Regions from separate parts of the Paenibacillus sp. FSL E2-0190 genome, predicted to be linked through region 1. Evidence: riboswitches for the same ligand, from Rfam matches in the RefSeq annotation. Region 1 holds a riboswitch; each other region holds the start of a gene.
What was found. A riboswitch is a leader RNA that binds a small molecule or an ion and turns the genes downstream of it on or off. The one in region 1 is predicted to bind thiamine pyrophosphate.
Positions count from the first base shown of each region.

Region 2: linked by a shared signal. The riboswitch ahead of NST25_RS02120 (ABC transporter substrate-binding protein) and the one ahead of NST25_RS12680 (ABC transporter ATP-binding protein) in region 1 are both predicted to bind thiamine pyrophosphate.
Region 3: linked by a shared signal. The riboswitch ahead of NST25_RS09480 (thiamine phosphate synthase) and the one ahead of NST25_RS12680 (ABC transporter ATP-binding protein) in region 1 are both predicted to bind thiamine pyrophosphate.

Region 1 is NZ_CP150306.1:2,940,617-2,945,848, reverse strand. Features, by position in the region: gene NST25_RS12690 (amino acid ABC transporter permease) at 1-639, opposite strand, end outside; gene NST25_RS12685 (amino acid ABC transporter substrate-binding protein) at 693-1,529, opposite strand; TPP riboswitch at 1,752-1,855, shown strand; gene NST25_RS12680 (ABC transporter ATP-binding protein) at 2,054-2,749, shown strand; gene NST25_RS12675 (ABC transporter permease) at 2,730-3,506, shown strand; gene NST25_RS12670 (ABC transporter substrate-binding protein) at 3,503-4,540, shown strand; gene thiM (hydroxyethylthiazole kinase) at 4,582-5,232, shown strand, end outside.
Region 2 is NZ_CP150306.1:479,366-484,597, forward strand. Features, by position in the region: gene NST25_RS02110 (ABC transporter permease) at 1-617, opposite strand, end outside; gene NST25_RS02115 (MTH1187 family thiamine-binding protein) at 614-907, opposite strand; gene NST25_RS02120 (ABC transporter substrate-binding protein) at 986-2,035, opposite strand; TPP riboswitch at 2,197-2,307, opposite strand; gene NST25_RS02125 (hypothetical protein) at 2,466-3,917, opposite strand; gene NST25_RS02130 (MFS transporter) at 3,990-5,210, opposite strand.
Region 3 is NZ_CP150306.1:2,226,938-2,232,169, reverse strand. Features, by position in the region: gene NST25_RS09490 (thiazole synthase) at 1-558, opposite strand, end outside; gene thiS (sulfur carrier protein ThiS) at 614-817, opposite strand; gene NST25_RS09480 (thiamine phosphate synthase) at 856-1,458, opposite strand; TPP riboswitch at 1,575-1,676, opposite strand; gene NST25_RS09475 (SDR family oxidoreductase) at 1,764-2,636, opposite strand; gene NST25_RS09470 (GDSL-type esterase/lipase family protein) at 2,874-4,985, opposite strand.

The DNA of each region.
Region 1 (5,232 bases):
CTCCAAGTAATTTTGCAGCACCGACAGCACAGAACAGAACACTAAATAAAACAATCCTGCTTCGGAGTATACCAACAGAGGCTCATAAGTGGTAGAGGCTACCTGCTGAGCAGTTCTAAACATCTCCGTATAGGTGATGATCGCTGCAAGCGATGTATCTTTGACCAAGCTAATAAAAGAATTGGATAACGGCGGTACAGAAACGCGTGCAGCTTGTGGCAGAATTACGCGGCGCAGAGCCTGCCCACGAGTCATCCCGACTGAGAAGGCAGCTTCCCACTGGCCTTTATGTATCGACAGGATAGCAGCGCGTACGATTTCCGATGAATAAGCCCCTACGCTAAGGGTAAATCCAATGGTGGCGGCAATGAAAGGGTCGAGTACAATACCAACAGCCGGCAAACCATAAAATATAATAAATAGCTGCACTAACAACGGGGTTCCCCGAATGACCCATACATAAAAACGGGCGATTAGCTTCGGAATTACCCACGGTGAAAGACGTGCCAACGCGGTTAGGATCGCCAAAATCAATCCAAGCACAAAGGAAAGTAGCGCCAACGGAATGGTAAAAGCCACCCCGGCTTTAAGCAGGGGTAGCAGTGTATCTAAGAAAATTTGTATTTTGCGGTCATCCATTATTCAGACATCCTTTTTAGCTTCTAGGCTTAATTAGCCTTGCTAGCCTTGTATTATTTTGAAACGTCAGCTCCAAAGTATTTCTCGGAAATTTTCAAGTACGTTCCATCACTTTTCATCTCTTTAATCGCATCACTGACCGCATTCACCAGCTCATCATTGCCTTTCAGGAATACCGCAGCACTTTGTGAGCCTTCAGGAATCTCATCAACCACTTTAATTTTTGCATCTGGTTTTTGTTTTTTCAGATCCAGATAAGACAAGCCATCATTCACAGTTGCATCAATACGTCCCGAAGTCAGCAGATCCATCGCTTGATTGAAACCGTCCGTAGCTACGATTTCAGCACCGTTCTCACGAGCGATGTCGGATAAGTTACTAGTCAGGGATTGTCCTGCTTTTTTACCCTTTAGATCAGCAAAGGTCTTAATATCCTCATTGTTTTCGCTCACGATCAATACTGCCTTGGATACAATATAGGGTTCAGAGAAATCATATTTCACTTTGCGATCTTCGTTAATGGAAACTTCATTAAAAATGACATCAAACCGTTTCGCATCCATCCCAGCAAAAATACCATCCCACTGAGTTTCAAAAAATTCAGCTTCAACACCTAAACGTTTGGCTACTTCTTCGGCAATTTCCACGTCAAAACCCGTCAATTTCCCCGCAGTGTCATGATAAGTAAAAGGTGCATAAGTCCCTTCTGTACCTATCCGCAATTTGCCGCTGGCCTTCACAGCCTCCAAACTGTTTTGCGCTGAAGATGCTGCTCCACCATTCGTTCCAGCTGTTGGTTCAGCAGCCGTATTGGTATTCGAATTATTGCCGCAAGCCGCTACAAGGACCACGGTTAACGCCAATATAATAGTTAAACTCCATTTTTTCATTATTAAATCCCCTCTCTCTATCCGGTTTTTTTCCGGTAAATTGAATAGTACACTGCCATCACATGATCGTCAATACTTTTTTCCGATTATATACATCGGAATTGTAATATTAACTAGATTTCTACTTATATCTTACCCAATCTTGGATTAATCCTTCACTTCTTTCTCTCTTTACTTCTCAGAAAGATATGGTATATTTATAAACAAATTAATATGGACCTGTTATTTCACTAGGGGAGTCGGCCGACTGAGACGGAGCTTCAAGCTCCGGACCCTTGGAACCTGATCTGGATCATACCAGCGGAGGGAAGTGGAGCAGAATTTTCATCAAGCATGTTAAGTGTTATTATGCAGAATGAACTTTTTGACCCATTCATTTCCTCTGGAAATGGATGGGTCTTTATTTGTTTAGACGCTCCACAAAAATATTAGGAGGTTAGATCATCACGACCATTTTATCTATTCAAGGCCTAACCTACTCTTTTCCGGAAACTGAACAACCCCCTGTATTCGCAAATCTATCCATGGATATCAGGCAAGGGGAATTCGTCTCCGTAGTAGGTGCTAGCGGATGCGGGAAAAGCACATTTTTCAAAACGGTTGCCGGTTTACTCGAACCTACTCATGGAAAAATAAAACTCCCTACGCTCCCCTCAACCGCTAGTCGTTTAGGTCAGATCGCTTATATGCCTCAGCAGGATTTATTGCTGCCTTGGAGAACAGTGCTCGACAACTGCCTTTTGCCCTGGGAGATCAAGCCCAGATTTAGTAAACAGAAAACGATCACTCAGATTCGGGAAATGTTGGCCCGCTTCGGCTTAACAGATGTAGAGAAGGCTTATCCCCATGAACTTTCGGGAGGTATGAAACAGCGAGTAGCATTTCTGCGCACCTTAGTGGCTGGAGGCGGAAGTGGTCTTATGCTGCTGGATGAGCCCTTTGGCGCTCTCGATGCCATGACCAAACGTGAGATACACCGTTGGCTGTTGGAGTTATGGGGTGAACTGAATCAGACGATTATGCTCATCACTCATGATCTGGAAGAAGCCCTATTGCTCAGTGACCGGATTTATTTATTATCTGGCGGTACGCACAGCGAATTACAGGAGATCATTGTCGATCTACCAAAACCAAGACATTATAAGATGAACTATGAACCCCGGTTTATAGCACTACGGGCAGAGTTGGAGCGAAGATTGCATGCAACCTATACCTTTTAAAAAACATCTAGACAACTATGGTCCCTTCCTTCTTCTGGTACTGCTCATTCTTGTAATCTGGGAGTCAGCTGTTCGCCTTCACTTGATTCCAGCCTTTATTCTCCCTGCACCTTCATCTATTGGCATCGCATTGATCGAGCACAGGCAATTATTATTTGGACAGCATTTATTAGCGACCTTGCAGGAGATACTGGTAGGTTTTGTCCTTTCTGTGATTTTTGGTGTATTGCTGGGTATTGGAATGTTCCTGTTTCGCCCCGTAGAAAAGGCCATCTATCCCTTCCTTATCATTAGCCAGACGGTCCCATTAATTGCGCTATCGCCCATTTTTATTATGTGGTTCGGATATTCGCTGTGGAGCAAAGTGGCTGTGGTGTTTTTGACGGCTTTTTTTCCAGTTGTAGTGAGTACATATGATGGACTTCGTACAAGTGGCCAGACTTACAAGGACTTATTATTAACATTTGGTGCAAACCGCTGGCAGCTGCTTGTCAAAACCCAAATTCCACTGGCGTTGCCTGCTTTTTTCTCTGGCTTAAAGCTGTCCATTGTATACTGCGTCATCGGAGCTACTATCGGGGAATGGCTCGGCGGCAGTAAAGGACTCGGTTACTTCAGCCGCAGAATGGCCGGAAATATGCAGAGCGATGAAATGTTCGCGGCTGTATTTCTGCTGTCCGCGCTTGGTGTTGTGCTTTTTCTGGCGATAGCTTTACTCGAACAATTATTTTTAAAGAAAAGAGGATCTAACCAATGAATCATTTAAAATCACCACAACGAGGACTTATTTCTGTATTTCTAGTATGCACACTTTTGCTCTTAAGCAGCTGCGGGAAGGCAGACAAGCTAAATAACAACTCCCAAACCGGTTCCTCCAATTCCGAAAATAAACAGTCACACAAGCTGACGATTATGCTTGATTGGTATCCCAATGCCGTTCATTCCTTTCTATACGCTGCGCAACAGCAAGGTTTTTTCCAAGAGGAAGGTTTGGATGTCGAGATCAAAATGCCTGCGGACAGCAATGACGCCCTAAAGCTTGTAGCAGCAAATCAAATTGATCTAGCGCTCAGCTATCAGCCTCAGGTACTTATGGCACGCGGCGAGAAAATTCCTGTACGTTCGATTGCAGCTATCGTGCGGCATCCACTGAATCATCTGATGGTTCCTCAGGCAGGCAGTATTCATAGTCCCAAAGAGCTCGTGGGAAAACAAATCGGCTATTCCTCCATTCCGCTCTATGAAGCAATGATTCGGACAATGATCCAGAGTGATGGAGGCGATCCTTCATCCGCCAAGCTGATTGACGTAGGTTTTGACCTTATCCCTGCGATCTCTACAGGACAAGTGGACGCAATAATGGGCGGGTTCATCAACCATGAACAACTGATCCTTGAAAAAGAGGGACATCCGGTCACCTCGCTTAATCCAACGGATTACGGAGTACCTGACTATTATGAGCTTGTGCTGGTGGCCAGCGAACAAGGATTGCAAAATTCTGAAGCCTACTTCAAAAAATTTCTAAATGCCATAACAAAAGGACAGATATTTGTGGAGCAGAATCCTGAACAAGCCCTGGATTTACTGGTTGCACATGAAGATGCAACTTCACCGCTCGACAAGGAGATTGAGAAAAAAAGTCTTGAGATTCTACTGCCACTGATGAATGCTGGCGATCAATCTTTTGGTTATCAAGACCCGACATCTTGGGAAAAGGTTCAGCTGTGGTTATCCACCAACGATCTTCTACCAGAAGATATTAAAGCACAGGAAGCTTTTATCAATCTGTAACGTTTAGTTAGTTATTCATACAAGCTTGAGGAGGAATTATGATGAGTTACTTAGCCAAAGTACGGGAATCCAACCCCTTGATCCACAACATCACTAATATTGTAGTAGCCAATTTCTCAGCCAACGGTCTGTTGGCGCTGGGTGCCTCTCCCTTTATGGCGGATGCCCACGAAGAAGTGATCGACATCGCCGCTATGTCGTCTGCTGTAGTTCTAAATATAGGCACACTCAATGACTACGCCATTCAATCTATGTTGCTCGCTGGTAAATCCGCTAATAAACACGGGGTTCCCCTAGTGCTTGACCCGGTAGGTGCAGGCGCAACTTCTTATCGGACCGCTGTCACTCAAAAGCTAGTGAATGAGATGCAAATCACCGCACTGCGGGGGAATGTAGCTGAAGTCGCTAATGTCATTGGAGAGAGTTGGTCCATTAAAGGGGTGGATGCTGGCGAAGGTGAAGGCGATGTAGTCCTTTTGGCTGAAGCTGCTGCGAGGAAGTTAAGCTGTGTGGTCATCATAACTGGAAAAGACGATGTGATCACGAATGGAAAAAACACTTATATTGCCAGCAACGGTCACCCTATTCTCACGAAGGTTACAGGAACTGGCTGCTTGCTCAGCGCTGTTGTGGGTGCATTTCTCGCGGTAAGTGGAGGTGCCTCGTTGGAGGCTGCAGTGGAAGCCCTCTCC
Region 2 (5,232 bases), 2.5 Mb from region 1:
TAATAGCCAATACCTTTATCCGCACCAATCCATTCAGCGACCACGGCGCCCATAACCGCATAAGTAGCAGATATTTTTACGCCGGAAAATAGTGCCGGGATAGAAGAGGGCAGCTCCAGCTTGGTGAAGATTTGCCACTTGCTTGCGCCAGCCATTTTCATATAATTCATCATGACCTGATCACTTTGGGCCAGACCGCCCATCGCAGCGACAGCTACCGGGAAGAAACATACTAGTGTAATCAGCACGATTTTGGGCAAAAGACCAAAGCCGAACCAGATAATGAGCAGGGGTCCGAGCGCGATGGAGGGAACATTTTGACTCAGAATAATAAGTGGATAAAAAGCCCGTCTAGCCCAAGGCAAAAGATGCAAAAGCAAAGCAACGATCAGGCCTACCCCCGTACCAATGGGAAAACCAATTAAAGTGAGCCGCAGCGTAGCCATCGTATGAGCCCAAAGACCAGAAGCGTTACTGGTGGATTCACGGGCAATATCAGCAGGACTCGGCAGAATCCAGGATTCAATATGAAATACAGATACAGATAGCTGCCATACGGTTAAAAAGAAGACGACCGCCACAAGGGGCGGCCATATTAGCTTCCATGTCGATCTCACGGCCGATATTTCTCCGTCAATTTATCCATGCTGATTCCGTTAGGATTATGAGCGATTTTGATCTGCGAAATTACGCTTGGACTGCCTGCTTCGATCAACGCCTCCTGCATCTGACGCACAACCTCCAGCAGCTCGCTAAGCTCACCTTCCATTGTGGTTTCCAGTGGATTCACTTGATGTTTAACACCGGATTTCTGAATGACCTCAATCGCTTTATCTACGTATGGGATGGAATCCTCATTGTTCGGAGTTTTTGGAATTACTTGAATGCTTAGTAGGGTGTTAGCCACAATAATCAATCCTCTCATTTTATAAGGTAAGTTTAAAAAGCCAACTTTGATAACGAAGTAATTCATTACAATTGTTGTTTACTCCGCCGGTAAAAAATCATTACTGAATGCACTAGCAGCATCCAGCGGTTTATCCAGCAACTTCAGATCGTACATCCAGTCGCCATAATTCTGCCAGACCTCGGTTTTTTGCTCGCCCCAGCGGGCAGCATCGTCCTTGTATTTTGGGCTAAGCCATTTTTGGCTAGCTAGGACAAGGTCGGCGTCCAGGTCAGGAACGGCCTTCGATAACATACCGGCAGCCTCTTCCGGATGATCTATGGCATATTGATAACCTTTTGATGTGGCTTTCATGAAGGCCTTCACCAGATCAGGATGATCTGCAATTTGCTTCTCACTCGTCGTCAGCACAGGCGTGTAATAATCGAGCTGCGGCGCATAATCCTTTAAGTACAGCATATCCAATGGCTCGCCACGCAACTCAGCCTCAACACCAGTCCAAGCGTAGAAAATCCAGGCGAAATCAATGTCACGTTTGACGGCGGTAAAATAATCAGCTTCACCGATACTGATCAGCTTCACCTTTTTCACATCGCCACCTTCAGGATCCATGATAGCTTTCATGGCTGCTTCTTCGGCCGGTGAGCCCCAGCCTCCGTAGGTTTTACCTTCGAAATCCTTTGGTGATTTAATATTGCGATCTACTGGAGCAGCGAATCCCGACGTATTATGCTGAATAATAGCTGCTATCGAGACAAGGGGCACGCCTTGTAGACGGGCTAGTGTTAATCCTTCTTGGGCGCTGATGCCAAATGCGGCTTCGCCAGAAGTAACCATAGTATCAGAACCCGCTGCGCCTGGCTGAACGATCTCGACGTCCAGACCTTCTTCAGCGTAGTAACCAAGATCCTTAGCTACGTATAGACCGGTATGATTCGTGTTCGGTGTCCAGTCGAGTGCGACTTTAACTTTGGTGAGCTCTTTTGGAGCATCCGTCCCAGCCGCAGCAGTTGGATCAGTAGCATTTGCTTTGTTTCCGGCTGTATTCCCATTGTTGCTGCCGCATCCGGCAATGGCAAGAATGAGTACACAGGTGAGGCACAACGTAAGTGCTTTTTTAAGGTGCATGTCTTCTTCTCTCCTTTAAGGTTACAAGAATCCCGTCTTCACAACATGAACCGTAAAGTGTAGTATGTACGTTTTTCTACATCTTTTAGTGATCTTACAAAAAAAGCGCCCCGAGTGATCGGGACGCTGGCTTGGCGCAAGGTTAGTTAAGGTCACAGGGACCAGAACCAATTGGCGATTCCTACGCTGGCATTATCCAGATCAGGTATAAGGGTCAGTATCTTGTGGGATACAATCTCAGCCGGCCAATTCCAGCACCCCTGGTTCTATGAAGTTAACGGGTATTTCTATGTGCAATATAAGTAAGCATAAGTTTTGTACCCATACTTTATATCTTATATTTCTCGCATACGGTGTATTATAGACGGCTGTACTCGGAATGTCTAGTAGTGCACTCCTGAATTTTTCCAATCAAGTAGTTTCTTTTTTGCTAGTCTAGATCTTTATATTTCTTGCGGTGACGCCGTTTAAGCTCACTAACCAGCGCCCCTAGCGTGAGGACAACGCTGATCAGAATCCCGCTCATGATCACGAAGAGGGCAAGAAATTCAAAGGGAGAATAACCAATCATTTTACTCCATTGAATCTTTCCATCCAGATCGTCAATGACCTGATTCATGCCGTAAATCCCGCTTACTACCGTAAATACAGTAAGAATCATCAGCAGATTATCCCGTCGCTTGGACTGAAACTTATCCTGATACTGAAACAGGTCATTTAAGGTTTCTTTCACTTCCTCGAACAAAGCGTCGTTTCCGTATACTTTACGCAGCTGAAGAAATATCTCCCGGCCCTGCGACTGGGAAATCAACTCCAAGAAGTAGAACTTTGCCGAGAACTTATTGATGGAGTAGATTAGATTGTCTATTTCCTCATAATCATGATTAATCCGAAGTCGGGAGTGCATATTGGCGAGCTTTAGCAGAACGATTTTGTGGAAAATATTGAGTAAAAATCCGTAATAATATTGCCCGTACATCTGGTTGGCTAGACTAACAGCAATCTCCTGTTCAGCGCGGGTCATGCAGCAAAAGGTTTGCTCATTCATCATATAATATGTGTCTGGACCCCAGCGATTATAGGAATGCTCATGACAATAGTTTGCAATATACGCTGGATCGCTGGCACTGGCATAGGGCTTTCCGTTCAGATTAATTCCATCAAGCTGTGAGGCGCGATAGCGTAGATTTACACTAATCTCATCAGAGCTTTCTTCATTCTGAAAGCCGTAAAAAGCTTGCACCTGCATTCTTTCATCTACGAAAAAAGGAAGGGTCTCGAAATAAGCCCCATTGATATCCGATTGATCCAGATATGGCTCCAGTCCATCCACCAAATTTCGGAAGACAAAATCCTCTACCATCTCATAGGTCTGTTCCCCGCAATGAATATAAGTGTAATCATCCTGTATGAAGGTATTCTCTAGCGCACGGAAACGATCCGCGAATTCTAGGGCAATACTAAAGGGAATTGAATCCCCCTCCAGCTGGACACGTATCGTCACGAATCCAAGCTGAAAAGGACATATGAATATATCCGTCGAGAGAATTTTGAAAAATATAGATTGCTGCGGAATCTCCAGAATGCAGTCGAGATTATTTACTCTGGAAAAACGGCGAAACGAGTCGGCATCCTTCCTGCGTGGAAAAAGGACATGTGCAGCAAACGGTAAATAGGTGCGCTCCATTCGTTCATGGGAAACACAGTAGCCATCTCCGTAATAGGCAGCTTCAAGCTCTTTATTATCCAGAAAAAAACGTGTGAAGCCGTCGTCCTGTAATTGCTGGATAAGCTGCTTAGAATCGCCCTTTTTTATAGAAAAGGGAAATATAAACTGCATGAGCGCAGTATGTAACAAAGGCTCAGTTGAAGACTCATTCATTCATCGTCCATCCTTGTGCTCAGAATATGCTTATAGATCACATTACCCTAAAAGGATAACGTTGATACTGTTCTAAATACGGGAACTCTTTCCTTTCAACGCTTGCATGGACTGGAACCTCCATGCGGCAATGCTTAGCAGAAACAAGAAGGCGGCAAAAGCGGCCAGTAATCCGGCTGTTTGTGCCACTTCTAAATGGTCCATAGACCAGCCCATAAACAGAGGTAGCAAAGCACCGCCAACACCTCCGGAAGCAATCATAATGCTGGGTGTTGACTCTTCGGTGCCAGGCAGCATTTTGCTGGAGTAGACTAAAGCAATGGAGAAAATACCGGACATAAACAGCCCCAGCAGCAGAATTACAATGAAAGCAGCCATTCGATTGTCAGTGAACGGAAAGAGTGTCAGCAGTAACAAGGTTAGTAAACAGCTGCTGAGAATGTACACGCGATAAGATATTTTTTCGGCAATTACACCCGCAAACAATCTTCCTGTAGACATCGCCAGCCAAAAGAAAGTGACTGTCAGTGCTGCGGCAGACTCCGTCATCCCTAGCTTGGCAATAAAGATAGCCGGCATAAAGTTGACTAAACTCATCTCTGTGCCTACATAAAGAAAAAAGAAAACGATGAAGATCCCTAACAGAATCCATTGCTTACCTTTATACGGAAATTTTTTGTTAGAACGTGAGCTTGAGGATTGCGAATTGTCTGCTCCTTGGACAGAGGCGCGTTCATCCAGCATTCGTTGTAGATTACCGAAATGCCCTCTTGTCCAGAGGATAAGAGAAATTAAGGAGAAGGCAGCGACGATTAGAAAGGCCAATCTCCACGCTCCGGCAGCAATGAGCGGACTGGCGATAAGCGGCATCACGAGTGCGCCTATCCCGAATAGCACTTCAAGCCGGCTCATTGCAATAGCAGTTCCTTCGGTTACAGCACCAATAATAATGGTGCCGATAACAGCTTCGATCATCCCGAAACCAAAACCTGCGGCAACAGCGATAACATACATCCAGCCCCAAGGCGGTAGAAAGGCGTAGGCAATTTCTGCAACTAGTAGAAGACTGGTGGCAATGAGGATGCCTCCACGTTTTCCGAAGCGGCGATTAAGCAGGGGAGAGACCAACACACCTGCTAAAAAACCAGCGAATTGACTAAAGATTAATTCACCGCCAGCACTATAATTTTGATCATAATGTTGCAGTAGAACGGGCAGAATAGATCCCAGCACAACATGTGCCAGACCGATAACGAAGTAGGAAAGACAGCCGATCCAAATCAGTTTTTTCACGAAGTAAGCTCCTTATCTTGAA
Region 3 (5,232 bases), 710 kb from region 1:
AATCCCGGCGTCTACAATAATCGGCAAATTCACTTCTTCAATAAGAATACGCACAAGCTCCTTAGTGCGCAGGCCGCGATTCGTCCCGATCGGCGCACCAAGCGGCATCACAGCAGCAGCACCGGCATCTCTCAGACGTAAAGCAGCCGAAAGGTCCGGACTCATATATGGCAATACTACAAAACCCTCCGCTGCTAAAATCTCTGTAGCTCGTATGGTCTCCAGATTATCTGGAAGCAGGTATTTCTGATCATTGATCACTTCGATCTTGACCCAGTTCCCCAGTCCCGCAGCTCTTGCTAATCTTGCAATACGGACTGCCTCTTCCGCTGTACGCGCTCCTGAGGTATTAGGCAGAAGAGTCATGTGGCCGGGAATGTGGTTCATGATATTTTCTGCTCCACCTTGCGGGTCCACTCGGCGAAGCGCTACAGTAATCACCTGAGAACCAGAGCTTGCGATCACTTCGGGGATCAACGTATTCCGGCTATATTTTCCGGTTCCGATAAATAATCTACTGGTTAATTCGATACCGCCAATATGTAACGGGTCATGCATGAAATTACCTCCCTTTGGTTCTTATAAATTTCTCAAAATTCTATACCGCTCCATCTCAACCCCCACCAACAAAGTGCACCAGTTCCAAACGATCATCCTCGCTCAGAGCAGTACTTTCATAATTCTCCTTACTGACAATTTCTCCATTCAGCTCAATGATCATCAGACGACCTGACCACTCAGGAAGACTGATCAAATCAGCTATAGTTTGAATACCACCAGAACACTCTGCGGATTTCCCGTTAATCAACAGCTTCATTCTGAATCACCCCCTTCGCCCGTGCTGTTACCTCCAGGCTATGAATGAACCGCCTTATGAATAGCTTTGGCGGCCTCATAAGGATCATCCGCTCCGCAAATACCGGACATCACAGCAACTCCTGCCGCACCTTTCCTGATGATCTGCGCCGCATTAGCGGGGCTAATTCCGCCAATCGCAATTACAGGAATAGAGCTGGTCTTCACCGTTTCTGCAAGCAGCTCTAACCCACGTGCGGGCAGCCCTAACTTGCTATCCGAGGGAAATACATGACCAAACAAGCAATAATCAGCTCCCTGCTCTGAGGCATTCGCCGCTTCTTCCGGAGAATGAACCGATCTCCCCAGCCGAAGCTGAGGTGCAATTCGCCGGGCTGTACCCGGACTCAGACTGTGCCAGGCCAACTGAACCCCCGCGGCACCAGCTGCCAAGGCTACATCTATTCGGTCGTTGATTATCAGTTTGGTAGCGGGCATACCGGCAGCCAACAGCTCCTGTGCCGCAGCGAGTAGTTCGTGTGCAGGACATTGCTTATCTCTCAGGTGAATATAATCGACCCATATCTGCACCGTGACAGCTAGTTCAACAAAATGTCTCAGTTGCAGCTTGCCGTCTGATATTAGATGGATCTCAGCTTGCAATATCACGATCTCCTCTCTCACTTCCCTATAGGTCAGTAAAAAACAAAAAAACTGCCTCCCGTAAGGAAGGCAGTCAGAATCTGTATATAGACGGCACTATAAATAGCCCGATAACAGAAATTCGTCCTCCACTTCCCTACGCTGGTCTTAACCAGATCAGGTTCAAAGGGTCCGGAAATCCATTCCGTCTCAGCCAATCGGCACCCCTAGTGACATAAATATACAATTTTAAAATGCTAACGTGGTTTATAGTAACATATTTTTTTATTGAAATACACCCATTTATTCACATTAGCTGTACTGATCTAACCGTTTACTACCTCGCCACCATTTACATGAATAACCTGTCCAGTCACATAACTGGAATCGTCAGAGGCCAGATATACATAGGCTGGTGCCAGCTCTTCTGGTTGTCCAGGCCGTTTCATAGGCTGTGTACCTCCAAACTCGCTAACCTGTTTTGCATCAAAGGTAGAGGGAATCAGCGGTGTCCAGATTGGACCTGGTGCAACACCGTTTACCCGTATGCCCTTCTCTGCCAGATTCGTGGACAAGGATCGTGTGAAGCTAAGAATAGCTCCTTTAGTTGATGAATAGTCCAGCAGCTGCGGGCTTCCGCGATAAGCGGTAATTGAAGTTGTATTTATAATGGTAGATCCTGCTTTTAAATGAGGCATAGCTGCTTTTGTTAAATAGAACATCGCAAATATATTCGTACGGAAAGTACGCTCAAGCTGCTCGGAAGTAATATCCTCGATCTTAGCTTGCGGATGTTGCTCTGCCGCGTTATTGATGAGAATATCAAGCTTTCCTAAGCCCTCCACCGTCTGTTTAATAAGATCCTTACAGAATTTCTCGTCACCGATATCACCTGGAATTAGGATACATTTGCGGCCTTCCTGCTCGACCTGACGTTTAGTTTCCTCTGCATCTGAGTGTTCATTAAGATATGAAATGACCACATCAGCGCCTTCTTTAGCAAAAAGCACAGCAACTGCACGCCCAATTCCGCTGTCTCCACCGGTAATTAATGCCGCCTTGTCTTGCAGTTTACCTGCTGCTTTATAATTTGCCGGCTCGTATTTGGGCAGCGGCGTCATTTCACTCTCAATCCCTGGCTGATGATGCTGCTCCTGTGGGGGTAAGGTTTTTGTAGCTTGTTTATTGTTGCCTGACATCTTCCCTATCTCCTCTCGTTAAGCAAATTGATAGTTAACTGATCGTCTTAGGATGGCACAACTATGCACGTTTATACGCTGGGTTTGTCATTTTCTTAAATTGCTTTACGAATCTTACTTACCACAATGAAAGTAGAAATAAACAACCGTGAGAGATACACTGCTGTAAGTGGAGAGGAATTCACTGCATACAAATAGACACAGCATCGCTGCTGTGCCTTGAATTGTTCACCCTGACTATTTTAGAGAAGAAACATGATTTTCTGCATTCACTTCATGTTCCAGCACCCACATAAAGTACAGAGCTTTGGCCGCTTTCTCCCGGGTCACTATAGCTTTAGGTTCTAGTTCTGTCCCATTGACCATTTCGCCTCTGGCAATCCCCACTTCAGATCTAATGAGTCCTAATTCATATGCACTTTTCACTTTTGAAATTAAATAAGGAGAAATGTCCGCTGTATCAACAAGCTGCGTCCAGGATACAAGAGGATAGTACATCGCACCTCTAGCTCCTGGCTCCAGATTCGAATCATAGCCAGGATCTCCTGGCACTACTGCTATGCCGTTATAATCAGTCATGTACTTAGGTTTATTAGCAAACTTTATTTGGTAAACGTCATAGAGAATAGCACCCATCGTTTCACGTGACAGCTTACCTTTCGGATAATAGGCAAGATCTGATCTTTCCACTTTCATTAACTTAGAAATACTGCGTGTGAATTCAGCAACTGTCATCACCGTATCCGGATTAAAATTTCCTTGACGGTCTTTGCCCATTACTCCCAGCTGGATTAATTTCTCAATTTGATTACGGTAATAAGCAGCTTCCCCAGTCGTCGTATCATTCGTTATTTCCGGAAAAATCTTACCCCAGTTCCCTGTTAGTGCCGCATGCTTAACGTTCCCTTTAAGGTAAGCAGTAATGGAGGCAGCAGTAGAATCGCCAGTAGCACCTTTCTCTACAAGCTCCGTAACAATCATCCGCGAAAATTGTTTGGAGAGCGCTTCTTTAAAATGAGTCCCATCGACTTTCTTTGAAGGATGCCCGTTAGCGTAACTTCCGTCATTTGTTTTGCCTGGCGTTTCTCCGGCTTCAATTGACATGAAGAGGGATGTTATTGCTTCTACACCGATCTCGTTATAATATTTCAGACTTTCCGAGTTAAGGTCAATAAGTGTAACTCCAGATTCATCTGCGACCCGTTTAAGAATATCTACAAACTTTCTTGATTTAAAAGAATTTTCATAGATATATCCCGGACTTGCATTCCCTTTAATTCTGGACATTGGGGTTACCAGTACTGGTATCATACCCCGGGCTTGAATCGCAGGGAGATAGACTGCTTTAAGGTAATTTTCATACATTGCTTCTGTCGAACCTCTGCCGTAACGTCTGAACTCATCTGCGCTCTCATCATTGTGTCCGAATTGAATAAACACATAATCCCCAATGCTGCCATTCAGTAAAATGTCGTTCAGTCGACCTTCTGTATAGGCATTTTTAAACGAGCGTCCCCCCATGGAATAGTTAGTTACACTCAATTTATGTTGATTAAACATACTGCCAATAATCTGGCCCCAACCACTCATTGGTGCTTCGTCGAAGGTGTAGGACTTGACCGTAGAATCTCCAAGTATAAATAAATTCGGAAGAGCTCCAACTGCTCTATGCTGAGGCAAAATCGGTTCCAGTATGATCTCCTCAATCCCCACAGCTGTGTTCACTTTGTTCGGTTCGATCTCAATATCTATATGGTCACGGCCGTTTACATACGTATAAGTCCACTCTTTCCCTTTGGCTACAGCCGTATGCTTGACGGGTACAAGCTTTGCAGCGTCCCAATGTCCACTTTTCAACAAGCGGCTGGTCTGCATTCCGGATACTGACACGATCCCATCCTCTGCGTCAGAAGTCGTTTTTACATATACGTTGTAGGTTCCAGGGGGAGCATCCATTCGAAACGCCATTCCGTAGTTGTTATAATTATCTTTCTCAGATTTAGGTTCAGCAAAAAAAATAGGTTCTGTGATGAAAAAACCTGTTCCATCGGATGTAATTGAGTCGGTGTGCACTTCTCTGGCGGGTAAAGCGTTGGTCTCTTGAACAAAACCATAACCTAAAGATGAGTCATACAATTGTGCACCGCGATTAGGATCATACCTAACGGATTGATATCCTGTTTTAACTTGGTTTGTAAAATTGAACTTGTATACGCTTGCAATTTGGGTTGGAGGTTGCCACTCTGCCCCATCTTTTATAAAGGCTGCCTCTGTTGTACCGTGAGTAAGAGTCAATGAAGCCATTAGTAAAGAAGATAAGATTAGTATATTCCTACACAACTTTCCCACTTCATTACACTTCCTTCCGTTTCTCGAAATACTTCCCTAGGTTCCTCCATTATCCCTGTTCTCTAAAGTGATTCAAATGATGATTTCATTCTTTTTTTTGACCTTTTGTAAAGAAAACTATGGAATGATCAACGGCTCGCACTGCAAAACGGTCATATGTATAGGTATCCTTGATATAATTAAGAACATCCCTATTGATCCTAAGGAGGAGAACTCCTATCGCTTACAAAGTCAGCTTTCCGAACAT